One region of the Psychrobacillus sp. FSL H8-0510 genome, then DNA from elsewhere that is predicted to be linked to it. Evidence: riboswitches for the same ligand, from Rfam matches in the RefSeq annotation. Region 1 holds a riboswitch; each other region holds the start of a gene.
The links. Region 1 has a riboswitch for cobalamin ahead of MHI40_RS02975 (ABC transporter substrate-binding protein). Riboswitches for the same ligand answer to the same signal wherever they lie in the genome.

Region 2: linked by a shared signal. The riboswitch ahead of MHI40_RS17865 (hypothetical protein) and the one ahead of MHI40_RS02975 (ABC transporter substrate-binding protein) in region 1 are both predicted to bind cobalamin.
Region 3: linked by a shared signal. The riboswitch ahead of MHI40_RS18985 (hypothetical protein) and the one ahead of MHI40_RS02975 (ABC transporter substrate-binding protein) in region 1 are both predicted to bind cobalamin.
Region 4: linked by a shared signal. The riboswitch ahead of MHI40_RS01110 (ribonucleoside-diphosphate reductase subunit alpha) and the one ahead of MHI40_RS02975 (ABC transporter substrate-binding protein) in region 1 are both predicted to bind cobalamin.

Annotation. Positions count from the first base shown of each region.
Region 1 is NZ_JBBOYZ010000001.1:595,105-600,741, forward strand. Features, by position in the region: gene argS (arginine--tRNA ligase) at 1-1,050, shown strand, start outside; cobalamin riboswitch at 1,374-1,514, shown strand; gene MHI40_RS02975 (ABC transporter substrate-binding protein) at 1,637-2,590, shown strand; gene MHI40_RS02980 (FecCD family ABC transporter permease) at 2,595-3,578, shown strand; gene MHI40_RS02985 (adenosylcobinamide amidohydrolase) at 3,583-5,055, shown strand; gene cbiB (adenosylcobinamide-phosphate synthase CbiB) at 5,055-5,637, shown strand, end outside.
Region 2 is NZ_JBBOYZ010000001.1:3,517,584-3,523,220, forward strand. Features, by position in the region: gene MHI40_RS17845 (DUF2339 domain-containing protein) at 1-376, opposite strand, end outside; gene MHI40_RS17850 (NUDIX hydrolase) at 532-921, shown strand; gene MHI40_RS17855 (AraC family transcriptional regulator) at 997-1,860, shown strand; gene MHI40_RS17860 (ABC transporter substrate-binding protein) at 2,284-3,228, opposite strand; gene MHI40_RS17865 (hypothetical protein) at 3,233-3,772, opposite strand; cobalamin riboswitch at 3,942-4,129, opposite strand; gene MHI40_RS17870 (VanZ family protein) at 4,223-4,690, shown strand; gene MHI40_RS17875 (nucleotide pyrophosphohydrolase) at 4,698-5,024, opposite strand; gene MHI40_RS17880 (hypothetical protein) at 5,026-5,349, opposite strand; gene MHI40_RS17885 (methyltransferase domain-containing protein) at 5,369-5,637, opposite strand, start outside.
Region 3 is NZ_JBBOYZ010000001.1:3,719,027-3,724,663, reverse strand. Features, by position in the region: gene MHI40_RS19000 (class I SAM-dependent methyltransferase) at 1-148, shown strand, start outside; gene MHI40_RS18995 (translation factor GTPase family protein) at 324-2,249, opposite strand; gene MHI40_RS18990 (hypothetical protein) at 2,348-2,524, shown strand; gene MHI40_RS18985 (hypothetical protein) at 2,562-2,789, opposite strand; cobalamin riboswitch at 3,010-3,198, opposite strand; gene MHI40_RS18980 (serine hydrolase) at 3,375-4,175, shown strand; gene MHI40_RS18975 (FAD-binding dehydrogenase) at 4,252-5,637, opposite strand, start outside.
Region 4 is NZ_JBBOYZ010000001.1:212,830-218,466, reverse strand. Features, by position in the region: gene MHI40_RS01120 (ribonucleotide-diphosphate reductase subunit beta) at 1-829, opposite strand, end outside; gene MHI40_RS01115 (flavodoxin) at 801-1,244, opposite strand; gene MHI40_RS01110 (ribonucleoside-diphosphate reductase subunit alpha) at 1,244-3,469, opposite strand; cobalamin riboswitch at 3,663-3,840, opposite strand; gene MHI40_RS01105 (general stress protein) at 4,017-4,454, opposite strand; gene MHI40_RS01100 (undecaprenyl-diphosphate phosphatase) at 4,787-5,614, opposite strand; gene MHI40_RS01095 (DedA family protein) at 5,624-5,637, opposite strand, start outside.

The DNA of each region.
Region 1 (5,637 bases):
ATTATCGATATTGCTGCAGCTCTTGTTGCAGAACATGGCGATAAATTTGTCTCTATGTCAGATGAAGAACGCTACAAAGCATTCCGTGCACATGGGTTAAAAGTAGAGCTTGCAAAACTACAAAAAGACTTAGCTGATTTCCGTGTTGGTTTTGATAACTGGTTCTCGGAAACTTCTTTATATGAGAACGGCAAAATTGAAGTGGCTTTAGATAAGTTACGTGCAAATGGTCATATTTTTGAAGAAGAAGGAGCTACATGGTTCCGTTCGACGACATTTGGAGATGATAAGGATCGCGTGCTTATTAAAGGTGATGGTTCTTTCACTTATTTATTACCAGATATTGCGTACCATGAAGATAAGTTAGTTCGTGGATTCGATCAACTGATTAATATTTGGGGAGCAGACCACCATGGCTATATTCCACGTATGAAAGCAGCCATTGAAGCACTTGGATATGAGCGTGAAAAACTAGAAGTATCGATTATTCAAATGGTCCAATTATATAAAGACGGCGAAAAAATGAAAATGAGTAAACGTACAGGTAAAGCTGTTACCATGCGTGAACTTGTAGAAGAAGTAGGACTGGATGCAGTACGTTATTTCTTCGGTATGCGTTCAGGTGACTCACATATGGATTTCGATTTAGACTTAGCTGTTTCTCAATCCAATGAAAACCCAGTATTCTACGCTCAATATGCACACGCACGTATTTGTTCGATTTTACGTTCAGCAGAAACGCAAGGAATGAAAGTATCGACTGATTCACTTGAATTATTGCAAAGTGAAAAAGAATTAGACTTACTTAAAAAAATTGGTGACTTCCCACAGATAGTTGCAGATGCTGCAAAACTTCGTGCTCCTCACCGTATTGCAATCTATATCCAAGAACTAGCAACGACTTTCCATAGCTTCTATAACGCAGACAAAGTATTAAATGCGGATAATCTTCCTCAAACAGAAGCTCGTCTGGCACTAGTAACTGCTGCGCGAGAAACAATTGCAAATGCCTTACGTTTACTAGGTGTATCTGCTCCAGAACAAATGTAATACAAACTGCAAACCCTCGACTTCGGTCGAGGGTTTTTTAAAATACAGATAGATATTATGATGGAAGTAATTCCCGGTACGAGGGTAAATGCCCCGCCAGAGTAAGTAAACACAGTTTCATCCGCGAGTATTTCAAACGGGAGCGCAAGTAATAGGGCTTCCAAAGCGGGTAACCACCAATCATTCGCGAGTAATCCAATAGACGAGAGTAATATCACCAACCTGGAGAAAGATGTACATTATCTCAAAGGTCAGGCAACGCTTCACTCAAAACGAAGTCGACAGTTGTATAAAATAAGGTATAATGAAGGCAAAGCAATATGAATAATTTAATGCATAGAGGTGCTCTCGCAATGGATTGCTGGAGTTAAAAGGGAAGCTGGTTAAAGTCCAGCACGGTCCCGCCACTGTAAGTGATAGAACATATCACGAGTCAGAAAACCTGCCTATATGCTTTGCACCCGTTACCTACGAGGATAGGTTTGGTGTAGATCTGGCTCGTTGTGACTTCGCGCAGGTTTATACCTATCTATCTCTCATCATAGGATGGGAGATTTTTTATTGTCTAAATTAGGAGGAATGTAAAATGAAAAAACGATGGTTAATCGCTGTAATGGCGGTACTTTTATTAGTTGGATGCGCACAGGAAGAAACGAAAAAGGTAGAAAGTACTGAGACGGAGCAGTCGGCCAGTGAAAATATAGGATTCCCAATGACATTGACGGATGCCGTTGGAGAAGAAGTTACGTTAGAGGCAGCTCCGGAGAAAATCATCTCCATGATTCCTAGTAATACAGAGATCTTATTTGCACTTGGGTTGAATGAGGAAATTATAGGGGTAAACGATTTTGAAAGCTATCCAGAAGAGGCATTAGAGAAAGAAAAAATCGGTGGCATGGAGTTCAATGTGGAAAAAATCCTTTCGTTAGATCCGGACATTGTGTTTGCGCATGAATCGATTGTAGGAATGGCGGAAGCTGGACTGCAACAACTACGTGATTCGAATATTTTGGTGTATGTGGTGAGTGACGCTAAGGATTTTGATGAAACATATACAACTATTGAAGAAATGGGTCAAGCTACTGGGAAACTTAAAGAAGCCCAAAAAATTGTAGAAGACATGAAAGTAAAAGTAGAAGATATCCAACAAAAAGTACAAAAAGTAGAATCGAAGAAAACTGTATTTGTTGAAACTTCGGATGTTCCAGAAATTTATACAACAGGGAATGGAACGTTCATGCAAGAGATATTAAATATGTTGAATGCTACAAATATTATGGAGGATCAAGAAGGTTGGGTAAAAATTGATCCCGAAGAAATTGTAAGTCGTAACCCAGATGTAATGCTTATCACATACGATTACGTAGAAGGTATTGTAGAACAAGTGAAACAACGTGATGGATTTGATACAGTTACTGCTATTCAAAATGATGCAGTGATACAAGTAAATGAAGACACGACGAGCAGACAAGGTCCACGTTTAGTGGAAGGATTAGAAGAAATTGCGAAAGCAATCTATCCGGAGGCTTTTAGTGAGTAAATCAATGATCGGTTACATCATGTCCATTTTTGTGCTTTTGTTAGCAATTTGGCTTGGTGTATCGGTCGGTTCTGTGAAGGTGCCGATCCAAACGTTATGGGATACGGGGGCCGATGCGATAGCGACCAATATCGTTTGGAAGATTCGTATGCCGCGAGTGGTACTAGCTGGTTTAGTAGGTGCATCTTTGGCGATTGCTGGTGCTGCATTTCAAAGTTTGCTTAAAAACCCGCTTGCTGACCCCTATACATTAGGAGTCTCGTCCGGTGCCTCGGTCGGTGCTGTGGCTACGCTCTTTTTCGGGATTTCCATACCGTTTTTAGGGATATTTACATTACCTGTCTTTAGTATGGTTGGTGCGTTAGTGACAATGCTATTAGTTATTTCATTCGCCAAGCTAGTAGATCGTGGGATGAAAATGGAGACGATTATTTTAACAGGAATTATTTTTAGTTCCTTTTTGGGATCTGTAATTTCGTTAATGATTGCTTTAACTGGTGAAGAGTTGCGTCAAATTATTGGATGGTTGCTCGGTAGTGTGTCGATGCGAGGCTGGAGCTTTGTGCAGATGGCCTTACCTTTTGTTATTATCGGAACGTTTTTATTGTGGATAAACAGAAGAGAGCTTAATGCCATGCTGTTTGGGGAAGAACGTGCCAAGCACTTAGGAGTAGATGTGAAAAAGCGCAAAATGATGATACTTATTGGTGGGTCTATGCTAACTGGTACGGCCGTTTCTGTGTCAGGGACGATTGGCTTTGTAGGACTAGTTGTGCCACATATGACTAGGCTTTTATTTGGCTCGGATAATCGCCATGTATTACCATTGAGCTTTATAAACGGGGCTTCGCTTTTAATCATCTGTGATCTGGTATCTCGTACGATTATTTCACCGACTGAGTTACCAATTGGTGTTATTACAGCATTTATCGGAGCACCTGTGTTTGCATTTATATTCTTTAAACAACGTAAAAAAGGAGGCGTTTAACACCATGCTAGAGATAAAAAATGTTTCAGGTGGTTACGACGAAAAGCTAGTTGTCCAAAACGTCTCCTTTCAAGTGAAAAAGGGAGAAATGCTAGGCATATTAGGACCGAACGGAAGTGGTAAATCTACCTTACTAAAATTGATAAGTGGCATTTTACCAATGAAATCAGGAGAAGTCCTTATTGAAGATAAAACACTTCAATCCTTTGCTTCTAAAGAGCTCGCAAAAAAAATGGCAGTACTTCCACAATTACATAGTCAGGCTTTTTCTCATACGGTTCGGGATACTGTTTCACTCGGACGTTACCCCCACCAAAGCGGCTGGTTTTCTAGTTGGTCTAACGAGGATGAAGCGGCGGTTCAAGCTGCGATGAAGCTAACGGCCATCCAAAGATATGAGCATCAGCTGTTGGAACTGCTGTCAGGAGGGGAACAACAACGAGTATTTGTAGCTCAGGCCCTTGCACAGCAAGCACCTATACTCCTGCTGGATGAACCTACCAATCATCTAGATATTGCCCATCAAAAACAGTTACTCGATACTATAAAAACACAAACGATAGAAAATGAAATTACGGTTATTAGTATTTTTCATGATATAAATCTTGCCTCTTTATACTGTGATCGCCTCTTACTGATGGATCAGGGGCAGATAAAAGTAATCGGGGAACCACAGGAAGTAGTAAAGAAAAGTCTAGTGGAAGCAGTTTATGAAGCACGAGTAAGTACTACTTCACATCCAGAGCGTCCAAAACCTCAAGTGACCATTTTGCCAGACGTAATGGAACGTTATAAGGAGCGGATTATCAACGCTGAAAACTTTAAAGTAACGGAAGATTATGTCCTTTTTCAAGCAGAAATACAATTGAAGACATGGTCTTCTGCGGTCATTAATGCAGGAAGTGGCTGGTATAAAAACTTCGTCAATAGAAGAGTAGATGCTAGTTATGCTTGTGATAATGTACAAGAAGAAATGCTCGTCTACTTGGCGAATAACGGATTTTCTGAAGCTGATACAGTAGGAATGATGACTGCGGTAAGGACAACGGATGCCGTCATCAAAGAGTATAAGACACCTTTTGGTAATATTATCATTATGGTGACTGCGGGAGTAGGGAATGCCGTGGACGTTTCTAGAGCATATGAAGTAGAGATGCTTCCAGCAATAGGAACGATTAATACATGGGTAATTGTAAATGGGGAACTTTCGGACGAAGCTTTTATACAATCTGTTATTACAGCCACCGAAGCGAAAACAAAAGCTCTCGCATTTGAGCAAGTGAAGGATCCGCGAACGGGAACGATTGCCACTGGAACATCAACGGATAGTGTGTTAATAGCAGCAACACAAAAAGGGACGCATATTCCTTATGCAGGACCAATTACTGAAATAGGTAAGAAAATTGGACTTGGTGTGTATGAATGTACTGTGGAAGCTATTCAAGTTTACAAAAAAGCAAAAGGTTGGGAATCATAATGGGTCCGCATATTATAGCTATAGCAATTGGTTTGATACTAGACCGAATAATTGGAGATCCACCAAGTTGGCCACATCCCGTAAAGTTCATTGGAAAGCTCATCACGAAACTGACAGGCTGGTTGAATAAAGGAAGAGCTCGCAAAGCAAAAGGAGTTTTACTCGTTATTATAGTCGTTGGCATTACCTTCTTCGCCACTTTAGCTATTCTAATAGGTGCCTATTCCGTTCATATATGGGTCGGAATTGCAGTGGAAAGTATTCTAATCGCATCAGGGCTTGCCCAGAAGAGTTTAAAAGTAGCAGCAATGGATGTGTATAAACCATTAGTAGCAAAAGATTTACCGTTAGCAAGACAAAAACTTTCCTGGATTGTTGGTCGAGATACAGAGAAGTTAAACGAACAAGAAATTACACGGGGTGTCGTGGAAACAGTTTCGGAAAATATTAGTGACGGCATAACGGCACCACTTTTTTACGCCTTCGTATTTGCCGGTGCTCCAGGACTTTGGTTATATAAAGCGATCAATACGCTCGATTCAATGGTCGGTTATAAAAATGAAAAGTACTCCGAATTCGGAT
Region 2 (5,637 bases), 2.9 Mb from region 1:
GAATAGACCCACCAAGAAGCATATGCCCTAAATTCTTGCGACCTTTATTAATTTGCCATATACCTAACACGATTAATGCAAAACCAACAATGTACCCAATAATTACTTTTACGATTGGTTGTAAAAAGCCATAATCCGACACTGCTTTGAATCCCCAAATTACTCCCATTATAAATACGATAATAAATAAAGGGGGAAGTATTTTCTGAAAGATTAACACATCCCATTCCACAGGTTCCTTCGCTTGTTCTTGTTGTTGAATGACAGGTCGATGAGGTGGTGAGGTAGATGGTTTAATATGTATTTGGTCTTCTAAAAATAGAATCCGTTTCTCTAACTCCTCTATTCTCTTTTCAAGAAGTTCGCTCTTCTCCATTCAATCCCTCCTTTTTGAATAATATGTTCTACTCATACTATTAGACAAACATTCAAAATATCCTTTAAACAAAAACCCACTCTTCCATACCTCTTCTTTGTCTTCTTTCATATATAATATAAAATAACTTAATCTTTATAGGATGGTGAGAAAAAATGAGAGATCGTGGAGCAACTATCATTATTGAAAACGGACGAGTAGCACTCATTAAGCGCACGAAACCTCATATGACTTATTATGTATTTCCTGGTGGGGGATTAGAAAAAGGCGAAACTCCAGAGCAAGCAGCGATCCGGGAAACATTTGAAGAAATTGGGGTACATGTAAGAATCCAGCGCCCCTTTAAAGTTATTGAACAAAGCGGCACTCAACATTTTTTCCTAGCAGATATAATTGGAGGGAAATTTGGACCAGGTATTGGAGAAGAATATACGGATCCTTCTCCTCATAGGGGTGGCTATGAACCAATATGGTTGGACGTTAAAGAGCTTTCCTCTTTAGATGTTCGTCCTAAAGAAATTATCGAGCTAATTACAGAAGAATAGGCAGTCCCATAAAAGCACAAAATGACAGGATTGCCTCTATGTATTCCACTAAGATACATATAAGGAGTGAAGTCAATGGGGTGGGTAGAGTCGATTCAACAGGCAATAAGCTATATAGAGGATCATTTACTAGAGGGTTTATCTATGGAACAAATTGCTAAGGAAGCTAATTCTTCTGCTTTTCATTTTCAACGAACGTTTTCAATCTTAACGGATATGTCCCTAGGAGACTATATTCGAAGAAGACGACTAACTTTAGCTGCACAAGAACTGCTGAATACGGACAATAAAATAATTGACGTCTCCTACAAATACGGCTACGACACTCCTGAATCATTCACAAAAGCGTTCCGTAAACAACACGGAATTACGCCTAGTGAAGCAAGAAAAAATATAGGGAAAATAAATTCCTATAACCGCTTGATCATTCAGGTAAATTTAAAGGGGGCAGAACCAATGAAGTATAAAATTGTCGAAAAAGAAAGCTTTCAAGCTGTTGGAGTGAAAAGAATATACAACTGTAAGAATGGAGAAAATACACAGGGTATTCCTTTGTTTTGGAATGATGTACATGCAGATGGAACAAATGATTTATTATTTCAATTAAACAACGGAGACATTGAGGGTGTACTCGGTGTTTGTGTTGCAGACGCAGCTTATCGAGAGAATAGCTTAATTGATTATTGGATTGCAACAGATTATGTAGGTGAAGTACCGGAAAACTTATCAGCTATTACAATCCCTGCTTCTAAATGGGTTGTATTTGAGGTGCACGGTCCGATGCCAGATGCTATGCAAAATACCTGGAAACAAATATATGCGGAGTGGTTCCCCTCTAATCCATATGAACCCGCAGGGACACCGGAGCTAGAAGTGTATTCCGATGATGATCCTTCCAGCGAAAATTGCTATTCAGAAATTTGGATACCGATTAAATAATAGGAACGATCTGCAGAGCACAAGTACTACTAGGTGAGTCATGTAGCAGTATACTATTTTCAATATAAAACCCAAAAAGCCTCATCCTAAATTAGGGTGAGACTCAAGACTGTAGACAACCTCATTTTTAGGTGTATAGAGTTGAATATTAAATACTCGGCAAGGCCCACCACTACGCTTTCCGTGGGCTTAGCTTCAGCCTCCTCGTCACTACGTTCCTGCGGGGTCTTCAGCTCAAGCTATTCCCACTGGAGTCTTCGTGGTGGACCTTGCCTTATAAACAGTTCCAATAGAGTAATCAATATCTTACTTTTAATAAGATGAATAAACATCCTTAGGAACATTCATTATTCATAACCGTTTATAAAAATACCTTTGTCGTCAAACTGAAGCCTCATCCTAAATTAGGACGAGGCTTTAAGTTTATTGAAATAATTCTGGATACACTGTTTTAGCAATCAATTCCACTGCTTCACCAATACGAGGCCCTGGTCGAGAAATAACGTCACCATCTACTAAAAAGACTGAATCGTTTTGTACGGCTTGTATTTTGTCCCACCCTGCACGAGATTTAATCTCTCCAGGTGCATCATCTAAATAATTTGCAGTTGTTAAAATAATTTCTGGGTTTTTGACCGTAACATCTTCCTCTGACACACTGATCCAACCTTCTTGATCGCTAAATACATTGTCGACCGATGCTGCTGCTAAAATTTCTTGTTGGAATGTTTTACTACCAGTTGTATAAATATCTGGAGATGGGCTAATTTCATAATATACCTTTTTTAATGGAGTAGCAGATTTTACTCTTTCTTGAACTCCTTGAATAGTATCCTGAATAGAAGAAATAACTTCTTGCCCTTTTTCTTCAATGCCCATTACAGTAGCCAATTGCTCGATATCTCCGTATACATCTTCAAAAGAAGTTGCAGACTCAATTACAAAGACTTTTAATCCGGTATCTTCCAGAAGTTGCAATGCTTCTTCTTGGCCAATTGTATACGCTATTACTACATCTGGGTTCAATTCTGTAATTCTTTCCGCATTAAATGCAACTGAATCAGATACTCGCTCTATTTCGAGTGCTTCTGCAGGATATGTATCATAATCTGTTGCTCCTACAATTTTATCGCCTACACCTAAAGCAAAAAGAATCTCTGTATTGCTCGGTTGAAGAGAAACAATCGTTTCGGGTACTTCTTCGAATGTAATTTCATTTCCTACATCATCAGTTACTGTGTATTCTTTTACTTCTTCTACTACTTCCTCTTGTTTTTCCACAGTTGTCTTCTCTTCCGCAGAACACCCTACAAGCAAGAATGAAAATAGCAGCACCGACAACCAATTAAATAAATAATTTTTCTTCATAGTATTATTCCTCCAGTTGTTTCTTTTTTCTCATTGGATATGATTTACTGACAAATTGAATTTCTTCCACTCCATGATGTTTGTTCACATAAACTGCCATCGCAAACAACACATTTGCTAATAACTGTGCATAGTCAAACAAAATCTCAGGAATTTCTCTTTCTAACGAAACTTTATGAAGAGCTCTAACTGACTTTTTTGCTTCACTTCTACAAACATGTAATTCACAAGCTGCAGTCGTACCCTGTGGTAGTACAAATATATTTACTCTACCTTTTACTTCCTCTACATAGAAATCGTACATATCACTTAGAACTTGTAAATCGTCTTCTGTAATGGCTATCTTCCCTCGAACAGACCCGTTTAAATGGTAAGCCATTGGTGCCAAATACATCAAATCCTCGTAAATCTTTGGTATATCCTTTGTTAAAGAAGCTGCTAGTCCAATACGAGTAGTCAACGAATCTGTACGGATTTCAAAATCTACAGCAGAAGGTGTTTCACGCATAAACGGATAGCAAATATAGCGAATATCTTTTTTCATTACTTCTCCTCCTTTCCTTTTATTGGTGAATTTTCAAGCATATAGTACTTTTTTAGTTAACAGCACAAAAAAAACGCCACCCAAACAAGGGCGGCGTGATACCTATTTAACGATAAAAAAACAGAAAAATAGAAACGTGCCGTACAATCCCTTAACTTCCGAAGAGTATCTATACGTTCAAGAAAAGGCTGGTCTCCTGGCTTATGCATCAATTTACTCTAAGAACCTTCCCATTGACTAGTCAACAGTGGTATTTTTCTTATTTCATCAGCATTTACAGTTGCGGAAACAGCTTCGGATTTTAACCGAATTCCCAAATTAAGCTAACAAGTTAGCACCTTTTCCCTGCGAAAATTATTCACTTACAATTAGTTTACCATAGCCATCTCCCTAGCATGCACAATAATTTTCACGCATGTAAATTCACCGCTTTTGTGCTAATGTCAGTATATGAAAAAACTTATCCCGTTTTTAATATTACTTGTTATTGTATTTTTGGCATCAGGGCAGCCAGCTGAACAGCAATCTATGCAGGATGTCTTAAAAGCATGGCTTCCTAACAAACCATTAGAATCTTTTCTTCGTATTTTTCAAGTTCCATACTGGGGCATTCTCGTTTCTGTGGAAGAGCGTGGCTACTATGCTTTTGTAGAATTTTTGATAAGAAAAGGTACCCATTTTGTTTATTTTGGAATCATTGCTTTAGCCATTTATATTGCGTTACCTCCATTTAAGTATCGTAAAATTACAACAGTTGTGATCACTATGCTTCTTGCTGTTGCCGATGAATTTCGACAATCGTTTACAAGTGGTCGTACAGCTTCTCTTCAAGATGTCTTGTTGGATACAACTGGGGCTATTACTGCGCTATTATTAATGTCATTTTTTCAATGGTTTCAACAAAAAAAAGTTGACTGATAACGAGTCAACTTTTTTCACTTATAAGTACAGTGTTGTCTTCAGGTAATGGATATTTCAAAGCATTTTTCTTCATTTTTTGCTGTGCAGCCTCTATTAAATCAATTCCGAGCACATCAGCAAATTGCAAAAGATAAATAAATACATCTGCCGCTTCGTCAGCAATTGCCTGCTTGTCTTTTTTTATCGCATCCTCTGCAGTAACCCATTGGAAATGCTCTAATAACTCACTTGCTTCTAATGATACTGAAATAGCAAGACTACGAGCATCGTGGTTTCCTCCCCAACCTCGATCGTCCCGGAATCTCTTTATCTCTTCTGTTAACTCTTTCATTTTATTCTCCTATTCTTGCTGTGAATGTGTATTTGTTTTGACTTCTTGCTTCCTCTAATAGATGCATTTCTGATTGTATTAAAGCTTTATATTTGATAGGTAAATGGTCGGCAGCTTCTATTAATTCTTTATAATCTGTTAATGTATATTCTATTTCCCATTTGCCATCTTGAAGATGAGTAGAGTCGATAATTTTTTCCGTTGTAATTTCGAAACCAGCTTTTTCCGCAATTTGTTGAATGTCCTTAGGTGTAAATAACGTTCGAACATTAACTAAACTGTTTTCTACAAAGCACTCATATTGAGCTTGGATGAGTACTGACAAGAAGTGTGGAAGCTGCTCATTAGTCTGAACTCTCGTGTCCCACTCGGCAAAGCATAATACGTTTGTCCATTTTTTGATTTTCTTTAACATACCCAGGAATTCTTCGGGTGATTTTAAGTACCAAGAACAATGAGACAGCACAATATAAATCAAAAGATTTTTCAGGGAAATCCACTTCTGCTTGAAGGATATCCAATTCAAAATTTACCTTAATCCGATTTCCTAGGGGCGAGTTCTTCAAGAAGGCCATTGAATTACCTAAAGTAACTGGGCTGCCATAGTCCGGTG
Region 3 (5,637 bases), 3.1 Mb from region 1:
TGTGGATGTCATTCTCTACTATCCAACCTCAGAATATAGTCACTTTCTCGAAATTCAAACAGTATTTGAATTATGGAAGGAGATTCGCCTTCCTGGTTTATATGAAGAAAATAATAATGAACGGTTTTTAGTTTTCCGATTAGATTAAATATAAAACACTCCGCTTATAGTGGAGTGTTTTTGTAGCTTCAAACCATTGGCAATTTCTCGTTATCTGCTAGTATGTCCCATACTGTTTCTACTGGTGTTCGAACTGTTTTTCGTATTGTGCGGTATAGTTCCTATTTTCTTTTTCTGCTATCATGAATTATTCCTTCTTAAGATTATAGGCAATGCATTGCTGCTTCCGCCTCATGCCAGTAGACAGGATATCCTTTTCCTTTAGCGCAGAAAATAGATGTAGATGTATACTCAGGGTCTGCTTCTTTGTTATAACCAAGTCTATCGATTATCTCCTCAGTATTATGACAGCGATCGTAACCTCCATAAACTAAGCTAAGAGATCCCTTGCCATGGGTAAAAGATGCGAATGTCGTACTGTAATTCATAAAGGTCGCTACGGGTACTCTTCCTTTTATGAAAACATTATCTCCACTATTTTCTGGAGGTTCAAAGCTTCCTGCTGCTTGTTGGATATCAGAGAGTATTCGACCGATTAAGTCCATATTTACTTTAATCGTAAAATCATAAAATGGCTCTAAAAGTATATTTTCCGCTTTTTCCAGACCTTGCCGAAGTGCACGGTAGGTTGCTTCTCGAAAGTCTCCACCGTGTGTATGCTCATTATGTCCGCGTCCTGTGAGTAAAGTAATTTTCACATCAGTTAAGGTGGAGCCTGTTAGTAAACCGTGATGATCTCTTTCGAAAAGGTGGTGCTTCACTAAGTTTTGGTTGCCTGTCGATAGATCATTCGCATGACATATATTTGTAAAGGTAATTCCGCTATTTCTTGCAGCAGACTCGATTAGTAAATGCACTTCTGCATAGTGTCTTAAAGGTTCAAAATGACCATATCCATGTACGGAGTTACCAATAGTTTCTTTGTATAGAATTTTAGGCTCTCCAAAAGATACGTGGAAACCAAAACGCTCCAAAACAATTTGTTCGAGTATTTCTAGTTGAATAACTCCCATTACATGGACGTGTATTTCTTGAAAGTACTCATCCCAAAAGATACGTAAAGAAGGGTCTTCTGCATCTAATAATTTAAAGCAACGTAATACTTCCTTTACATGTATAGAAGCATCAAAGAGTACTTTAGATTTTAACGTTGGAATCATATCAAATTCAGTTTTCTGGGCGAATACACCGAGCCCATCCCCAATGGAGGCATTTGTTAAGCCAGTAACAGCTACTAGTTCACCTGCTATAGCCTGATCTGTAGTTTTAAATTTATTGCCGCTATATTGGCGGATTTGCGTTATTTTTTCAGTTTGTTCATTGTAAGTTACACTGTCGCGTACTTTCAATGTCCCATTCACTAACTTCAAATAGGTAACACGATTCCCACTTTCATCATGTCTTATCTTATACACCTGTGCTGCAAATACATCGTCTGATTTATAGGAAGTAGTGGTTAACGAATCTAGTTTTTCTAGAAATTCGACAATACCTATATCTTTCAATGCTGAACCACTAGCACAAGGAAAGATTTTGTTTTCTTTCACCATTTGTTTAAGCGTTTGTGTCCATAAGTCTTTATCGAATCCACTGTCCATATAAGTTTCTAAGAGAACTTCATCTCGCTCTGCAAGAAATTCAATTAGTTCTTCGTCAAAAGATGTCGTTATATCACACACATTTTCTGATAAGGTGGAGCGAATTTCAGCAAGAACGCTTGTTGGATCCGTGCCTTCATAATCGGTTTTATTGATAAAGAAAAAGGTAGGGACATGGTGTTTTCGCAGTAATTGCCAAACAGTTTCCGTATGTCCTTCAATGCCGTCTACAGCACTAATAATAATGATGGCATAGTCCATCACTTGGATAGCACGTTCCATTTCTGGAGAAAAATCGACGTGTCCCGGAGTATCGATAATATAGTAGGTAGAATTGTTGTAGGTAAAGATTCCTTGATCGGCAAATATAGTAATTCCTCTATTTTTCTCTATAGTATGACTATCAAGAAACGAGTCTTGATGGTCCACTCGTCCTCTATGTCTAATGGTATTTGTATGGTAAAGCAGTTGCTCTGAAAAAGTAGTTTTTCCAGCATCTACATGTGCAAGAATTCCAATAGTTTTGTGCATGTACTCACCTCTGAACTTAATTATAGCAAATTAGGGCGAAAACACCTGTATCAGTGCTATACTAGATAGACTAACAACGTAGAAAGAAGGTACAATTCATGCAATATTCGAAATCGAAAATGGAAGAACTAGTGAAATATAGCCCAGAGTTAAGCAAACGTTTAAAAGAGGTTATGAAGGAGCATGATTTAGAGAAAAGCTTTGCTTTAAAAGCTCTTTATCATTCTGAAGTAAAAGACGGCGGTAAATTTCAAAGAGACTATCAAGACCTATAAAAAAGTGAACCGATTAAAATCGGTTCGCTTTTTTTATTTAATCTTCTTTCATTCCTGAAATCTCACCTTTAATTTGTTTATATGCTTTTTGTAAATTGAGTACATATTTAGTTTTGTCTTGTTCGTGTATTTCTGAGATAGTATCAATTTCTTTTCCAAAGGCTTCAAATATCAAATCCAGTGAAATGGATGAGCTTCCAATATTATTAGTCATTAATACATTTTTAAATCTATTTATATAATCTTCTTTCGTGCCGATAGTCATTTCAACATTCCTTTCTTCAACATAAAAAAGCATCCTCTTTTAAAAGAAGATGCTAGTTGGATATGATTGGTTGTTGTCGAGACGTTTGAAACGTAACAAAATACACACTGAAAAGAGTCAATATCTCCAGTGTTTTCATTGCGCTTTTTCGTACGACAGCAATTTCAAGCATTTGCTTGTTCATAGCTGCACTTAACACCCCCTATCCGCGTAGGTTTTTGGTGTGTACTTGAAATAGGCAGGTCTCCTGGCTCATGGTCATCGCTTTTCTATCCTTCCCATAATGACATACAGTGGATATAGTAGAATTGCTCCCATTTACAGTTGCGGGACAGCGTCGGTTTTTCACCGACTTCCCTTTTAAGTTCATTTACTTTCGTAAACGAACACCTAAGTCTACACATTATTCAATTGTTCTTTTACTATAACATAAAAAATTTAATATTCAGTTGATAGAAAGTTAAAACCGAGCTTTATTGTAAATCTATAAATCTATTTGCTTTTTATAGTTTATAATTAATGTAATATTCAAACAAGTGTTAGTCTATAATAAAATAAATAGATTTTCTATAGGGGGGAAGAATTTTGGAAGAGCTTGTGAGCGAGGTACAAAAACTCGTAGAACAGTCAAAAGGCACTTGGGGAATCGTCTTAGAGGACTTAAATTCAGGGGAGAAATGGGAACATAATGAACAGGAGCTTTTTTATGCGGCAAGTGTCATTAAGGTACCAATCATGGCCTCAGTTTATAGAGCAGTGGATCGAGGAGACTTTTCTTTAATGGACTTAATCATCCTCAATGAAAAAGAGTATGTGGGAGGTTCTGGTGTATTGCAACATTTTACTCCAGGATTATCTCTTCCCCTTCAAGACATCATAATGCTGATGATTATTCAAAGTGATAATACGGCAACTAATCTACTAATCGACCTTGTAGGAGTTGACGATATCCAAAATTCTATGAAGGAAGCAGGAATGGTATATAGTACTTTTTATAACAAGCTCATGTTGAGTAAGTCTAATCCCAAAGGTGCTAATCGGATAGCAGCAGCGGATATAGCTATACTTTTACATAAGATGGCTATGGGAGATTTAGTGAGTGGTAAAGCAAGCCGTCAAATGGTAGAAGTGATGAAGAAACAACAGGTACGTGATTGTTTACCTGAAAGGTTACCGTCTCCATACTCTAATTTTGATTATGGGATGACGCCATGGGAGTTAGCCAATAAGACTGGATGGATTCCTGGAACACGTCACGACGCTGGAATCTTTTATGTAGGGAATCGAAAGTTAATTGCAACGGTTTTATCAAAGGATGAAGATGATTTACTTTCGAAACGAATTCTTGCTCAAATTGGAGAAGAAATATACAAATACTTACGGTAAATTGGTTAAAGACGACATGGATATACAACGCATGTCGTCCGTAACTATTTCAGATTAGGAAACTTCAGTAATCGAGTTAAGTTTGATTTAGGCTACGAACCAAGGCCCTTCCTGCTTCTCTTCCTGTAAAGATACAACCACCTAAAAATGTCCCTTCTAAAGAGCGATACCCATGAACTCCTCCTCCACCAAAGCCAGTTACTTCACCGGCTGCATAAAGCCCAGGGACGGCAAGTCCTTTATTATTTAGTACCCGGCCGTCGAGATCAGTTTGCAATCCACCAAGTGTTTTCCTAGTCACAATATTTAACCGAACAGCAATTAAAGGACCATTTTTAGGATCTAATAATTTATGGGGAGATGCTACACGTATTAATTTATCACCTATATAGTTTCGAGCTCCTCGAAGAGCCGTTACTTGAAGATCTTTTGTAAATTTATTATCCATTTCACGGTCTCTGGCTAGTAGTTGGTTCTCAATATGTTCTAAGTTTAAGAGATTATCGCCAGTAATTTTATTCATCCCATCTACTAGGTCGGATAAATTGTTAGATACTATGAAATCTTCTCCATTTTCCATGAAGGCCTTCACTGGAGCAGTGGGTCCTGGTAAAATTCGCTTCAAAACCTGTTTGATACTTTTCCCCGTTAAATCTGGATTTTGCTCAGATCCTGAAAGGGCAAATTCTTTTTCAATAATTTTCTCGGTAAGTATAAACCAAGAGTAGTCATACCCAGTTCTTTGGATAGCCTCTAACGTTCCTAAAGTATCAAAACCAGGGAAGTTTGGAGCAGAGAATCGTTGTCCTGTGGCATCTAACCAGATCGAGGATGGGCCTGGCAATATACGTATTCCATGAAGTGGCCAGATTGGATTCCAGTTTTTAATACCTTCTGTATAATGCCACATGCGATCCTTATTTACTAAGCGACCACCAGCTTTCTCTGTAATGGCAAGCATTCGTCCATCCACGTGTTCTGGCACTCCAGAAATCATACGTTTAGGAGGTTCCCCAAGCCGTGAAGGCCAGTTTTCTCTTACCAGTTCGTGGTTAGCGCCAATTCCACCACTCGTTACCATTACGTATTTAGCTACATATTGAAAATGGCCAACCACATCTCTTGGGCTTGGTTCTCCACGACCAGCAGAACTAGGAGTCAATAATGAACCACTCACACCAATGACCTTTCCATTGTCCATGACCAGTTCGTCTACCTGGTGTCGAGGTTTATATTCTACATTTCCTTTGGACATGGCAGCTCGAACACGAGTTTCAAAAGGTTTCACAATACCAGGGCCGGTACCCCATACGATATGAAACCTTGGTACTGAGTTTCCATGTCCATCTGCAAGATAGCCTCCTCGTTCCGCCCAACCTACTACGGGGAAGAATCGAACACCCTGTGAGTGAAGCCAATTACGTTTTTCCTCGGTTGCAAACCGAACATAAGCTTCCGCCCA
Region 4 (5,637 bases), 380 kb from region 1:
GCATTTCTTCTAATTCAATTCCCTCGATATCAGCCAATACATACTCCGACCATTCTATTTCTAACTCTACGGATTCTTTAAATTGTTCGTATACCCATTCAATTAGCTCTTCGTTATTCAGTTCAGGGTTTTCAGAAAGAGTTGCTCTAAACAGTTCCGATATAAATCGTCCGTGCTCTAGCTCGTCTCGGTTTATATAGCTAATCATTGTAGAAGTCCCAACCATCTTGTTATAGCGAGCAAGATTATAGAAATAGGCAAAGCCTGAATAGAAAAACAGTCCTTCTAATAAGGTAGTGTATGTTAACGTTTTTAATATGTTTTCTGTCGTCGGGTTTTCTACAAAGTCATTATAATACTTCGCGATGTTTTTATTTCGCTTGAGTAAAATTTCGTCTGTTCTCCCAAATTCAAATGCCTTATTTTGCTGATCAAGCGATACGATAGAAGATAATACATACGAATAACTTTCATTATGCACCGCTTCTTGCTGTGCAATTACAGCCATGATTGATTGGACTGACGGGTCGGTTGCGTAAAGCGATAATAACAGTGCTGTACGTGTTTGAGGTGCATCCAATGTCGCAAGCAAGCCAATAATTTTCAAATAGGCATCCTGCTCCGACTGACTAAGGCTTGCAAACTGCTTTATATCATTGGACATATTGATCTCATCTGCCTGCCAGTAATTACCTAGCAAGCGCTTGTACATCTTATGCCAGTGTGGATACGCAATATCGTTCCAATTTAATATTCCACTTGACTGGCCGTTGAAAATTCCTGTCGATTTGTTCGGATTTCTAGGTTCTAATGTTTTTGCCTTCTGCATGTTCCAAAACTCCTTCTAACCATTTACTTACCAGCCTCTCCTGGCTGCCTCTCGGTGATTGCTCAATTTTCAAACCCGGATAATCACTGTTATAGAAACGAGCTAATTTGTTTACAGCATTACAAAACAAATCATCTCCACCAAACTGTGTGTCCCCAGTCCCAAAGATATAGACATTGTTAGGCTTGTCACCAACTTCTCTTGCAAAGTCCTTCATTTCCTCGGGCGTGCTTCCCTTATCCCAAGTAAAAGTTCCGAGAAAAATAAGGTTATATTCAAACAAATTTGGTACTGCTCCATAGCCAATACTATACATATCTATTTCAAAGTTGCCGGCTTCCAATTGCTTCTTCAATAGATCCGCTACTTCCTCGGTATTACCGCTATAGCTTAAATAGCAAATGATCGCTTTCATTAGCTTGAACAAGAGTCACAATCTACTAATTCAACTGAAGTGGAACGCACATAATAAGTTGTTTTCAACCCGCTATTCCATGCATCTAGATGTAAATCTAATAATTCTTTTGCTTTGATTGTGTTTTGCACATATAGGTTTAATGAAACTCCTTGGTCGATATGACGCCCGCGTGCAGCGTTTTGTTTAAGCGTCCAATGCTGATCGATGAAATACGCTGATTTATAATACCATGTAGTCTCAGAATTCAAATCTGGTACAGTGACCGGAATTTTATAATCCTTCTTCTCTTCCGAGTATGACTTCTGGAATATAGGATCTATGCTTGCAGTACTTCCAGCTATGATCGATGTTGAAGAGTTCGGAGCAACTGCCATTAAATATCCGTTCCGTATCCCACTTTCCCCTACAATATCCCGTAATTCATTCCACTCTTTACTATCGTATTGACGATTGTCAAAATAAACTCCTGTTTGCCAATCTGACCCTTCAAATAATGGATATGCCCCTTTTTCCTTCGCAAGCTCCGCAGAAGCTTTAATCGTTAAGTATGCAATTTTTTCATACAATGAATCCGCAAGCTCAACCGCTTCATCAGACTCCCAGCGAATACTCTTTAGTGCCAGTAAATGATGCCATCCAAATGTCCCAAGCCCAATCCCTCTGTACCTAGAATTTGTACGTTCCGCCTGAGGAACTGGAATCATATTTAGATCAATCACATTGTCGAGCATCCGAACCTGAATTTTTATAAGCTTTTCTAATACATCTGCCGGAACTGCATTCCCTAAGTTTATAGACGACAGATTACATACGACAAAATCCCCTGGTTTACGACGAGTGACAATGATATCGTCTTCAATTTGAATCGACTCAAATGTAGTTGCACTTTGGTTTTGGAAAATTTCCGTACAAAGATTACTACTATAAATCATCCCTGCATGCTTGTTAGGGTTGCTGCGATTGACTTCATCGCGGTAAAACATAAACGGTACTCCTGTCTCTAGCTGAGAACGCATAATTCGCTTCATCAAGTCGATAGCGGGAACAGTTTCACGAGACAAGCGATGATCGCTAACACATTCCTCGTACTTTTGGCGGAATGATCCATCGCCACGTTTTTCATCATAAAAGTCCTCCAAAGAATAGCCTTTAAGCTGACGAACTTCATGAGGGTCAAATAAATGCCATTCCTCTCTAGCATCGACTTTCTCCATGAATAAATCGGGCAAACATACACCAGTAAAAATATCGTGCGCTCGTAGTCGTTCATCACCGTTATTTAAACGTAAATCTAAAAATGTAAATATATCTTTATGCCAAACATCTAAATACACAGCTACTGCCCCTTGGCGTTGCCCAAGCTGATCAACACTTACTGCTGTATTATTAAGTTGTTTAATCCAAGGAAGCACACCACTGGAAGCACCAACAAAACCTCTAATAGAAGATCCACGGCTACGCACTTTGCCCATATACACACCTATACCCCCGCCAAATTTGGATAGGGTTGCAACGTCCGTATTGCTATCGTAGATTCCTTGAAGGCTATCGTCTACCGTATCGATAAAGCAGCTAGAGAGCTGTCCATGAGGCTTACCTGCATTAGATAGTGTTGGTGTTGCTACTGTCATATATAGGTTGCTCATCGCCCAATAGGATTCTTTTACTTTCTCTAAACGATTTTCTTGCTCATCCTTCATCAGTGTCATTGCAATAATAAGCCAACGTTCCTGAGGCAGTTCGACTATTGTTTTATCAAAGTCCTTCGCTACATATCGATCTAATAGTGTTTTTAGACCGATATAAGTAAATAAATAATCTCTTTCCTGTACGAGGATTTCAGATAGCTGCTCTAGTTCTTGTAGTGAGTATGCTTGTTTAAGACGTTTATCGTAAATGCCTTTATCACTTAACAGTTGAACATTACTAGCAAACTTTGTGTACACTGCATCCACAGTTGTGTTTCTTCTCTCAGCTACTTGTTCATACACCTGCGCTAAATGAACTCTTGCTGCTACAAAGGTCCAGTACGTTTCTTGTTCATCTAGAAAACTTAATGCTTCTAGTGACATTGACTTCGACCAAGCAGCTATTGTACCTTCCGGGTGTTTTTGCATCCATCTTTCATGTGTTTTTATAAGAGGAGTAATTTTTTCCTCCCCAAATTCTTTTGTTAGATTATGTAGGACTTCTTGTTTCGTTGTGTTTGAGATGATTGTCATTTGAATTCCTCCTATTTTTTAAACGGTTACAGTTATGTGGCACTTCCCTCCAAACCACAAAACAAAAAAAGCGATGACACAGCCATCTTCGGCTGAGACATCGCTCAAAATTAAAAGTGTAGGATACAACAAGACATATCAATCATTCGAGATAGAGGCCTTCGCTCCCACCTCTCAACCCCCGAAGAAAGTGTTGCTTACCGATGAAAAGGCAGGTCTACTGGCTCGTGTTTCATCCTTCTGTTGTCCTTCCCACGATCACTCGCAGTGGCTATTCAACAGTCGTCCACACTTACAGTTGCGGGGACAGCTTCGGCATTTTACCGAATTCCCTTTTAAACCATAAAGGTACCTTTTCATCGTTAACATACTATATATTGTGTTTAGTTCATTTATATAATCTAACATATTGTGTTTAACTGAGCAACTCCTAATTCAAGCTGTCAATTCTCTAGGGGAACTAATACATCAAGTGATTCAGCGATTTTTAGCTAAAATCACTTGATATTATTTTTGCAAACATTACTTTTGACCACTCAATCGACCCTCACTCTTTAGGGTGAAGAAATACCAGGATTTTACCATCCTGTGCTTCATTCGAATAGAGTTCAGCTTCATTATCTGGAACTCCAATTTCCATAAGAGCATGTTTTAATCCTCCAGAACCAGAGTTGGCTCCTACTACTGCTCCGCCAATTGTTGTAATAATTGGACCTGCAGCCAACACAGCACCAAACCCTGGGATTAATATAGTGGATAACCCTGCTATCACCCCTGCTATTCCAATTGCTCCTCCAGTTACAGCTCCAACAATTGCTCCATCCTTTGTGGAGGGTTTTAATTCCTGTGCGATTTCAGATGTTTCATTTATATTTTTAGCAATAACTGAAATTTCTTCGGTTGTATAGCCCTTCGCTTTTAAATCTTCCACAACTTCAGCTGCTTGTTGTTCATTTTCGTATACGCCAACAATATGATTCTTCATTAAAAATTACCTCCTGATTGCTTTTCCTATGTATTCTTTACCCGATCTTTAGTTCTTCTAGACACCTTAAAGCTTCAATCCCTATATAATTTAAGTGAACACGTTCACAATCTTTTATTTCAAAATAAATAACCAGTAGTAGGGACAATCATTATCCAATATTCATCCTTTTTCCTTAACAAATTCTTTCTTTTAAAGAGAGACGTGCTTTTCTTATTTCACTAAGTAGTCCATACCAAATCCACTCAAAAAAAGCACTGCCAGAGGCAATGCTTTTTCCCTATAGTTTTAGTCCTACTCCACGAACTACTTAACAAAATTCGCCAACTTATTTAAAGAAATACGATAACTGCAAGAACCACTGCTAAAATAATGCGATAAATTGCGAACGGCATTAATTTAACGCGTGAGATTAATTTCAAGAAGAACTTAATAGAAATAAGTGCAAAAACAAATGCACTAATAAATCCTACTATATAAAAACTCAAGTGGTTCATATCAATATCTTCCCAGTTTTTCAAAACAGATATCAAACTTGCTCCAGCCATAATCGGAACAGCCATGATGAATGTGAAGTCTGCTGCTGTTTTATGATTCATCCCGAATAATACACCACCAGAAATGGTAGCACCTGAACGTGAGAACCCCGGCCATAACGAAAGACATTGTACTAAACCTACTTTGAAAGCTTGTGCATATGTAATTTGATCTAGACTTACGATAGAAGGATTTTTCGGTCCAAATTTATCTGCAATAATCATTAAAATAGAACCCGCTATAAGACTAAATATTACGGTTTCTACACCAAATAAATTCTTATCGATAAAATCTTCTAATAGAACTCCCAATACTCCTGCTGGAATAATCCCAACTATAACATGAAGCAAGTTGAACTGTTTACTCGATTCTTCTGTATCAATTTTATACAAGCCGACTAAACTGAATAATCGCTTCCACATCACTACTACTACCGCTAAAATAGAACCCAATTGAACAACAATTTTAAATGTATTAGCAGAATATTTCCCTAAAAAATCTTCCGTCTTCAACCACATATCATCGACAATAATCATATGTCCCGTAGACGATACCGGTGCAAACTCTGTCATTCCTTCTACAAATCCAAGTATAAGTGCTTTTAATAACTCTAAAATTTCCATAAAATCTCCTTAATCTCGTTTTT